3 regions of the Flammeovirga yaeyamensis genome follow, and region 1 is predicted to be linked to each of the others. Evidence: riboswitches for the same ligand, from Rfam matches in the RefSeq annotation. Region 1 holds a riboswitch; each other region holds the start of a gene.
The links. Region 1 has a riboswitch for cobalamin ahead of nrdD (anaerobic ribonucleoside-triphosphate reductase). Riboswitches for the same ligand answer to the same signal wherever they lie in the genome.
Positions count from the first base shown of each region.

Region 2: it holds a riboswitch for cobalamin, as region 1 does, so the genes downstream of both, KMW28_RS12520 (ribonucleotide-diphosphate reductase subunit beta) here and nrdD (anaerobic ribonucleoside-triphosphate reductase) in region 1, are expected to answer to the same signal.
Region 3: it holds a riboswitch for cobalamin, as region 1 does, so the genes downstream of both, KMW28_RS12345 (ABC transporter substrate-binding protein) here and nrdD (anaerobic ribonucleoside-triphosphate reductase) in region 1, are expected to answer to the same signal.

Region 1 is NZ_CP076132.1:1,276,665-1,279,872, reverse strand. Features, by position in the region: gene KMW28_RS04945 (hypothetical protein) at 1-798, shown strand, start outside; cobalamin riboswitch at 964-1,222, shown strand; gene nrdD (anaerobic ribonucleoside-triphosphate reductase) at 1,332-3,170, shown strand.
Region 2 is NZ_CP076132.1:3,173,086-3,176,293, forward strand. Features, by position in the region: gene KMW28_RS12515 (ribonucleoside-diphosphate reductase subunit alpha) at 1-874, opposite strand, end outside; gene KMW28_RS12520 (ribonucleotide-diphosphate reductase subunit beta) at 917-1,894, opposite strand; cobalamin riboswitch at 2,050-2,253, opposite strand; gene KMW28_RS12525 (BamA/TamA family outer membrane protein) at 2,681-3,208, opposite strand, start outside.
Region 3 is NZ_CP076132.1:3,120,295-3,123,502, forward strand. Features, by position in the region: gene KMW28_RS12340 (carboxypeptidase-like regulatory domain-containing protein) at 1-1,595, shown strand, start outside; cobalamin riboswitch at 1,751-1,928, shown strand; gene KMW28_RS12345 (ABC transporter substrate-binding protein) at 1,948-3,102, shown strand; gene KMW28_RS12350 (TonB-dependent receptor plug domain-containing protein) at 3,102-3,208, shown strand, end outside.

The DNA of each region.
Region 1 (3,208 bases):
GATTTTCTTGCTAACTCTTTTAAAGAATTAAAAGGAAGCGATATTGCTTTAAAATTGAAAGCTAAGGCAATGTTAAAAATCACTTCTTCAGATAGACAATTACTTTACGAAAAGGACCTATTTGCATCAAATCCTAAAGCTTTACAATATAAGGCTTCGAGCTTTGTGGAATACATCACTTTAAAATCACAAGTTAATAAAGCGGGTTCTGATGAAGCGAGAAGAGCGATTATGCAGCAACACATTCGTGATGAAATGCACAAAAAAATATTCAAATACGCGATCTATTATGCACACCTTGATATTCAAGAACAACTTTTTAGTGACTCATCTAGAGAATTGATTTATATCTTTGGTGCTAAAGGATCACATCCTAAATACAAGCAGTTAACTGAACTTCAAGAAACTTTAGCAGATAGATTTAAAAAACTTTACTCTTTCTCTAAGAAGAAGAAAACGACAATGGACCAAGTGATGGAAACAATTGATGAGTCAATTCCACTTTGGGAGGAACTAATTGCTGAAGCAAACTATGAGGACAAAAAAGCTAAAGTAAATGGCGAAATTGCTGATGGTTTAAAATTAAACCTTGCATTAGCCTACACAATGAAAAGAGATTTTGATAAAGCTTTAGAGATTATGAATACTATCGAGAAAGCAAAAGAAAATCCAAATGGCTTAAACGGTATTATGGCGGGTTCTTTTAAAGGTCAAGCAAAGTCATTAAGAAGACTTCTTGAAAGAATTCAAATCGATCCTTCTAAAGTAAGCGTTACTACAGGTCAAGAAGCGAACTAATTCAGTTCAATTAATCTTATATAAGAATTTTAGGCTGTCATATAATAAATGTGACAGCCTTTTATTTTTCTAATAAATCATCCCCTTAAACTATCTATTTTCAGCATATTATAAATTCCTAAAATATTTTAGTGATTGTCATCAATGCTTTTTAAATCAGGTGTTTGCAAATTGAAAGTGCATGGTGCCAAAATGGAATAATAGGGAATCTAGTGAGAATCTAGAACTATGCTCGTAGCTGTATAGCACTCGTTGTCATCACTTAATTTAATAGCTAATTGACTACATATTTAGCTCTCTTAATTTAACTGATAAAGAATTGATACTCCATTGCTGTTCTGCTTGATCAGATGTATCAAGTATAAAGTGAGAAGGACAATTTTTAGAGTCAAGTCAGAAGACCTACCAAGCAAATGAAGCCACCGACATCGAGTTAATGTCTAAGTTTTCAGCGTCCACCAAATTATTTGATGTACGTTACTGCACTTCCTACAATAGCGCCTTGTGTTTTGTTTCAAAAAAATTCAAAAGACATGGTCATCACTCAAGACAGTAAATTGCTGAAATTCGCCAATGAAGCAATTAACCTTACTAATGTAGAAAACGAAAACGCCAACATGCCTGAAGGTGTTTTTACTGCAAAACTTACCCGTATGTCGGGTGAAATCTCCAAGGAATACACAAAAGCCTACTTACTTCCCGAAAAGCATTTAAAGATGCATGAAGAAGGGTGGATTTATATCCACGACTTCAGTTCTTATGCTGTGGGAATGCAAAACTGTATGTTTATTGATGTTGGAGAAATTCTTAGCAAACCCATTCATACAACGAATGGCACTATGCGTCCCCCTAAAAGTATTCGTTCTGCTTTGCAAGTAACAGCAGTCGTTTTACAATGTCAGAGTAACGCTCAGTTTGGAGGTATCGCTATTAATGCCTTCGATTTCCATATGGCCAAATTCATTAAACTTAGTTTCTATAAACATATGGAAACGGCCATTAAGTTTAATGTACCCGATCCTGATACATTTGCCTGGGACCAAGTAAAAGAAGAAACTAAACAAGCTTGCGAGGCTTTCCTTCATAATCTGAATCATTTAGAAAGTCGTGCTGGTAATCAACTTCCATTTGTATCGATTAACTATGGATGTGATACTTCTAGAGAAGGTCGTTTGTTTATCGAATGCATGCTAAATGCCACAATGGATGGTATTGGTGAGAAAAGAACTACTCCAATTTTCCCTATTCAAATTTGGCAATACAGAAAGGAAGAAGGTAAAATTTTAAACGAGGATCTTTTCCAATTGGCCAACGAGTGCTCGATAAAAAGAGTCTATCCTAACTATGTCAACACCCATCAAGAGGTATATGACATTTTGGATAAAAACGGAAAAATTGTTCCAGATTTAATCCCTGCCACTATGGGGTGTCGTACACGTTTAGGAAAAAATCTACATGGCTATAACGGAAAATCGGGTAGAGGAAACCTATCTCCTGTAACCATGAACCTTCCTAAATATGCGATGGAAACTGACTCATGGGAGGAATTCTGTACTCTTGTAAAAGAGATGGCATTTATTGGAATCGACATGATGGAAGCACGTTTACGTTGGCAAAGAAAGCAACTAATGGGAGCAGCTCCTTTTATGTATAAAAACAAGATCTGGAAGCACGATCAACCGTATAACGAAAAGGCTAAAATTGGCGATATTCTTTATTCGGGTACACTTGCTTTAGGGTTTATCGGTATTGCCGAAGCTTTATTGATTTTGGAAGGAAAGCATCATGGTGAATCAGAAGAATCTCAAGAAAAAGCATTGAACCTGATTAAAGATCTACATAATTTCTGTGATAAGGAAAGTCGGAGAAGACGTTTGAATATCTCTTTATATGCCACTCCTGCAGAAAGTTTATGTCATACTTTCGCTAAAAAATTACAAGAGCAATACGGTCATGTTCAAGGAGTTTTTGATAAAGAATTCATCACCAACTCTTTCCATGTTCCTGTATGGCACAACATCAACTATGTTGATAAGATTGCTATAGAAGCACCTTATCATAAATACTGTTCAGGTGGTTCTATCACTTATGTAGAGTTACGATCGGAAATCAATAAAACACCTCATTTATATAAAAATCTAATTGAGGGAGCGATGGAAGAAGGAGTTTATTACTTTGCTACTAACATCCAAAGAGATCGATGCTTAAACTGTGATCACGAAGGTTTATTTGATGATCTGAAATGTGATAAGTGTCAGTCGAAAGATATTATTACTTTAAGGAGAGTTACCGGTTATATTACGGGGGCCTATCATAAAGTATTTAATAATGGAAAGAAAGATGAAGTGAGAAACCGAGTAAAACATAATTAATGAATAAAAAAGAAGGTAATCTTAAATAGTGTATCAAA
Region 2 (3,208 bases), 1.9 Mb from region 1:
CTTTCCACTCGTCGTATCTCACTAAGTTTAGTGATGATAAACAACAAACAAAAGATTCTTCTTCGTTAGATGGAAGCATAATTTCTGAACAAAGGTTAGAAGCCTTAATTTCAAAACCTTGGTCTTTATACCATCTAGGTCTTTGATTATTGGCATTGTCCTTATACATGATGTAAGGAATACCTTTTTCAATTCTAGACTTAATCACTTTTGCCCATACTTCACGAGATCTTCTGTCACCTGATCTAACATTATCAATAAAATTGTCAGATACAGTTACGCCCATGAATATATTTTGAATACTTTTCCCAACGTCTTTAATCGTCAAGAACTCATCAATATCACCATGTTCTACATCCAAGTAAGCGGCAAGCATACCTCTTCTTGTACTTCCTTGATTTGTACCATTAATTACTGAATCGTACATTTCAAGGAATGGATAAACACCATTTGATGTCCCATTATTTGTGATTTTTGCACCTCTAGGTCTAACATCAGACATGTTAATTGATGTACCACCACCAATTTTAGACATCATCATGACTTCGCCCAAAGAAGCACCTATTCCAGCAATACTATCTGGAATATAACTACCAAAACAACTAATAGGTAAACCTCTTTCGGTTCCCATATTAGACCAAACTGGAGAAGCAGGACATAAATAGTTATTCCAAATCGCATCAAAGAACCTCTTTTCGAAATCGGGCCTTTTTAAACGACTTGCGGCTGCCTTAGCGATACGAGTAACTGCATCTCTTACAGTTTCTCCTTCTAGTAAATAACCATTTTGTAAAGTTTGAAGACCTTCTTTTGTCATCCATTTTGGATTTGCTTCAAGATTAGAGGCCTCGGTAGTTAATGTAATTTCAGACATGTTGTGTATGAGGGTGTAGAAATAAGAGTATCAATTTATTATTTAGAAAAGATCATCAGCAGTTACTGATTGTGTCTTTTTAGTATATTCTGTAGGTCTTACAGCGAAGAAATCGTCGTGTGCTAAACCAAATACTTCTTCATCGAACCATTGCATTTTCTTCAATGTTTCTTTATCAACTTCAAAGATAGGTTTTAGACCAATTTCGCTTAAACTTTTATTCAGACGATCTCTCATGAAGTGAACTAAATGTTCTATTGGTAAAAATTCCAACTCACCATCTTCAAAAATACCATTCAGCAACCTTACTTCCACATCGTGAGAAATTTTTGCTGCTTCATAGATACGATCTTGAAGTTCTTTAGTATTCAACTCAGGGTATTCAGCAATCATCGTATTGTATAACCACATACCTGCACGTGCATGAGAGTTTTCATCCTTAGCAGACCACTTGATAATGTTACCAATACCTTTAAGTTGATTTTTGAATTTTTTATAGGACAGTAAAATAGCGAACTGAGAGAATAAGTTTACATTTTCAGTAAAACACGAGAAAATTGCAATACTCTGTAATAGGTCGTGCGGTTGGGCATTTCCATTTTTATCCACAGTTACCTGAGAGAGCATTTCAAGACGTTCCATAGCAGTCTCGTCTTCTAAGAATGCCTCAAAATTGTCCAAATCCAACAACTCGTTTAAACGTGCATATGCAGATGCGTGACGAGCTTCATTTTCAGCAAAAGTAATGGCCATTGCCTTAATTTCTGGCTTAGGTATAAACTGACCAATCACCCCCCAAAAATCATCCTGAACATTAGTTTCAGTTTGGGCAAACGTTTTCAGGATGTTACCAATAACATCTCTTTCTTGATCTGTTAAATTGGTTTTGAACTGCTGAATATCTGCATCAAAGTTTACTTCGGAGTGAATCCAGAAAGTTTGGTGAATAGCGTCAATAAAATCTTGTGCCTTTGGGTATTCAAAGGGTTTGTAAGCTACACGTTTATCTAATAAGCTCATCTTTTGGATGTTTTTTTAATACAACTAATGAAAACATATAAATGTTCTCATTGAACAACACAATGCTTTATTTTCTTTATAAGCTGACGGAAAAGCCCAGGCATCAAATTGATTTACTCAGACAGTTCTTTTACTCCCCATTATCCCGATGGAGGTTACAAGCAACAACTTAGGCAGGTCTTCTGACTAAACTATAATATAATTTTGATTCAACCTTCCCACATTTAAAATGCAGTGGATTTTTCGAATTCATTTTCATAGTATTACAGCTGCGGGTACAGTACAGGCCTCTCACCTGTTTCCCTTTTCACCAAAGCAAAATGCAAATTGCTTTAAGCACCTTCGTCATAACAAATAAATGGCCTTTTATTGATAATAGCAAACATTTTCTAACATAGTTTTTGTTAAAAAAAATCCCACAAAATTAGTTGCATTTTGCTTGACTCATTTAAAAAAAATGATAAGAGGTAAAGACACTCAAATTGACATTTAATTGCATTTTTTTAATATCAATATTTTAAAGGTATATGAAATAATTTTGTAATACTTGAATTAAAAAAAAGTGTAAGACACACACAATAAATCAAAAACCTTTCTTATACTTGGATAACGTCTATATACGTATTCATTAATCTCATTTTAAAATGGACTAATCTAAGTTACTCTGTTTACAACTCAATTATATTTTAGTGTCATTAATTTTAAGATTGATTAAATCTACTTGTAAAATTCAAACAATTATTAAATTATACTTGATTTTTGAGGAATTAATCAATATGAATTACATTAAAACGCTTCTCCGAAGGTTAAATATAAACCAGAACTTTTTTCTGATCCAATTCCATAATCTACTCGAATAGAAGCTTTGTCCTTTTTATTAATCAAAAATCTTAATCCGCCACCTCCTGCAAACTTAAAACCTTGGCTATCAAAATTTTCGTAAGTCGAAAAAACATTTGCCGTTCCAATGAAGGCTGTCATCCCAATTCTCCAGAATAAATGTTGTCTAAATTCAGATTGTAATGCCACCATTTTTTGGTCTCTCCAACGGCCTTCATAAACACCTCTCATCATGTTTAATCCGCCCATCAAAGCCATCTCTCTAAAAGGAGTATTATCACCAAAAGTTTGTTTCGTTAAACCCTGAAAAGCTAACACAGAAGTACCTTCTTTTTCTCTACTTAAATCAAAATATTTTCTGAGATCTAATGTCAATACATTAAAATTATAATCACTACCAAATATACTATTGTATACTTCAAAGCGACCTTCAATAAAAAATCCTTCTTTGGGAGAAAGTACCAGATCCCTTGT
Region 3 (3,208 bases), 1.8 Mb from region 1:
GAAACTACATTCAAGATATAGATTATCAATTGGTTTATAATGATCCCAAAACCAAAACCACATATGAGGGGCATTTAGATATTGTCAATTTCAGCACAACGGAAGGATATTCTTTAAATGCAGGTAATACTTTTCGATTATCCGATAAAGTTGCCCTTTGGGTAGATATGGAATCCCCTTTTGCAGAATACAATGGTGCGTATTGGGAGTTTAGATCGATCGATAGCAATAAATACTCTGAACTAATCAATCAAAAGGAAATATCCTACACTAGTCTATACGATAAACGTGATTCTATTCGAGTGGAATATAATAATTACTTTAAAAGTAGAACTGAAGAACAACGTCAGAATGTGGCTATGAGCGATTTCATGAAGTATAAACAGACACGTGAATTACTAAAAAGAAGTACTTACAGTCAACAAAATCATAAGGATATAAAAAATGAATTAAAGGAAATTAGAACGACTTATTTTGATCCCTATTATTTTGATAAACAAAGGGAAGAAATCTCAGATAGTTTAAATTATCATTATACTTTCATGAAACAGATTGATGAAAGTACAAACATCCTTAATAACCTTGCTTATCATACTGACTATAAAGCCTCCAACCAATTATTACAAGCGGTATTCAACAACATGTCTGATACCTTATTTGCTTATAAAGACAAGTTGAACGAAGATTTCATCAATGAAAATAAAGGTAATATCATTGCCCTATGGATTGAGGCAAATACGATCTACGCAGAAAATTTTACAGATACGGTTAAAGTAAATAATCGAAACCACTTAATCTCAGTACTTAAACATTTCGATTTAAACGATCCGATGATTTATTCAAGTCCTGTGCTAGCTGAATATATTGCGGAGAGTATTCATACTCAGATAACAATAGTTGAAGATGATTTTACAAGTATAGAAAAAGGTCGTTTCAACCATCAAGCGAATACTAACTTGGAAAGATTTCAGGAAATCAATCAAAACGTTATTCAAAATGAGGAGTTGCAAGAAAAAGTATTGTTCGAGTACTTATCAAAATATCACTATTACAATGATACTTTGAGTAATGCTAAATTCAATCAATCCGTTGAAGTCTTTAAAAACACGTATCCCACATCCTCTCAAATTAAAGAATTAACCGGGCTGGCCAACAGAAGAAAAGGGTTCAAAGAAATAGAGTTCCCAAAAGATATCTCAGTAATTGATACTCATGGTAACGAATTTTCTAAACGTTTTGATGATGGCACTTATGTCATTAACCTATTTGTAAGTTGGTGTGGCTTCTGTAAAAAAGGGCTTCATGAAGATTTCCCTGCTATTATTGAAAAGCATAAAAACTCTAATATAAAATTTGTGTATTTATTCTGTGATCAATCTGATATAAAATGGAAAGAGGAGGTAAATAAACTACCGATTACCGAGCAAGTTCAATATTATAGGGTGACGGATCATAATATCTCTCAACTAAGAAATACGTTAAATGTACAAGGCTACCCCACTCAGTTTATTGTGAAAGATGGCGTTATTATTAAAAGAATAACTGGTTTAAAACCACTCATTTTGGAAAAAGAATTGAACAATTTGGTTCATTAATAACATACACAACAGGCCTTCTTAAATAGTGAATATGTCGATTATTTAAGAAGGTCTTTTTCAATTTCAAAATAGTTATTTTCGTTATTGTTAGACGACGAAAATAAATTTACAAATGATCACAATCACTTAATAAGTGATACTTTGGAATTGTTTTATAACTTTTCTTCTTCCATATTTGCATCAACAAAAGGGAATTTGGTGTAAATCCAAAACAGTCCCCGCTACTGTAACTTTTCCTATTAATTTAGGTTTTTGAGAATTACCACTGGTCGACCGGGAAGGTTCAAAATAAAAAGAAGTCAGGATATCTTTTGTTGTAGAAATATTCTTCGGGTGAAAAGTGAAAACAATGAAACGTCTTATAAATGTACTCCTATTTTTAGGAGCATTATCCACAGTTTTATTTAGCTGTGAATCTCATACAAACAAAACTTCAAAGGAAACTTATCAGAGTTTTACTGCAACTCCTCTGCAAGTAAAATATGCTAAAACTTTCTCTCTTGACTATAAAGATGATTACAAAGTTTTACATCTAATCAATCCTTTCAACGACAAGAAGACCTCTTATGTATTATTGCAAAAGGGTCAATCATTGCCAACTGGTTTTACTCAAAGCCAAGTTATTCGCATTCCCATTTCAAACATGATCACTACCACTACATCACAAACTACGATGATGGAAGAGTTGGATGCATTAGATGCTATTAGAGGTTATGTCGATTCTACATATATGTACAGTCAAGCTATTGTTGATCGAATGGCTGATGGAAAAATTATTACAGTTGGTTATGACATTACTGATAATGCAGAAAAGATTCTTATGTCTAATGCAGACCTTGTAATGGTTGTGGGAAATTCTTCTGTAACTGCTCAATCTTTTCCTGTGATTAGAAAAGCAGGTATTCCAATTTTGTCGAACACTGATTGGCAAGAAAATGACTTATTAGGACGAGCTGAATGGGTGAAATTATTTGGAGCATTATTAAATAAAGAAAAGCAAGCTGATGCTTTATTTACAAGCATCGAATTAAAATATAACGATTTAGTAAAATTAGCGAAGCAATCGGATTCACAACCAAAAGTGATTACAGGTTTTCCTTATAAAGGAATGTGGTCTGTACCTGGAGGTGCTTCTTATTTGGCAAAAGCTTTAGAGCAAACACATGTTTCTTACCCTTGGAGTGAAACAGATCAGACTGGAAGTATACAACTAGATCTTGAAGCTGTTTTTGCAAAGGGTAAAGATGCTGATTATTGGGTAAATGCAGGAACAACAGACAACCTTCAACAGATTTTGAATAAAGATTCTCGTTATGGGCAATTCGATGCATTTAAAAATCGAATGGTCTTCAACCATAATAAACGAACAAGAGGTGGAATGGCTAGTGATTATTGGGCCACAGGAAACCTCCATCCTGAAATCGTTTTAGCAGACTTAATAAAGATATTTCATCCGGATTTGTTACCGGATCACGAACTCTATTTCTATCAGAAATTACAATAATGATTAAGAGGATTATCACATTAGTGTTTCTCTTTGCTCATGTTTCTCTTTTTGCTCAGGATGAATATCAACTTCCTGATCGCGAATTAAATGAAGTGGAAATTAC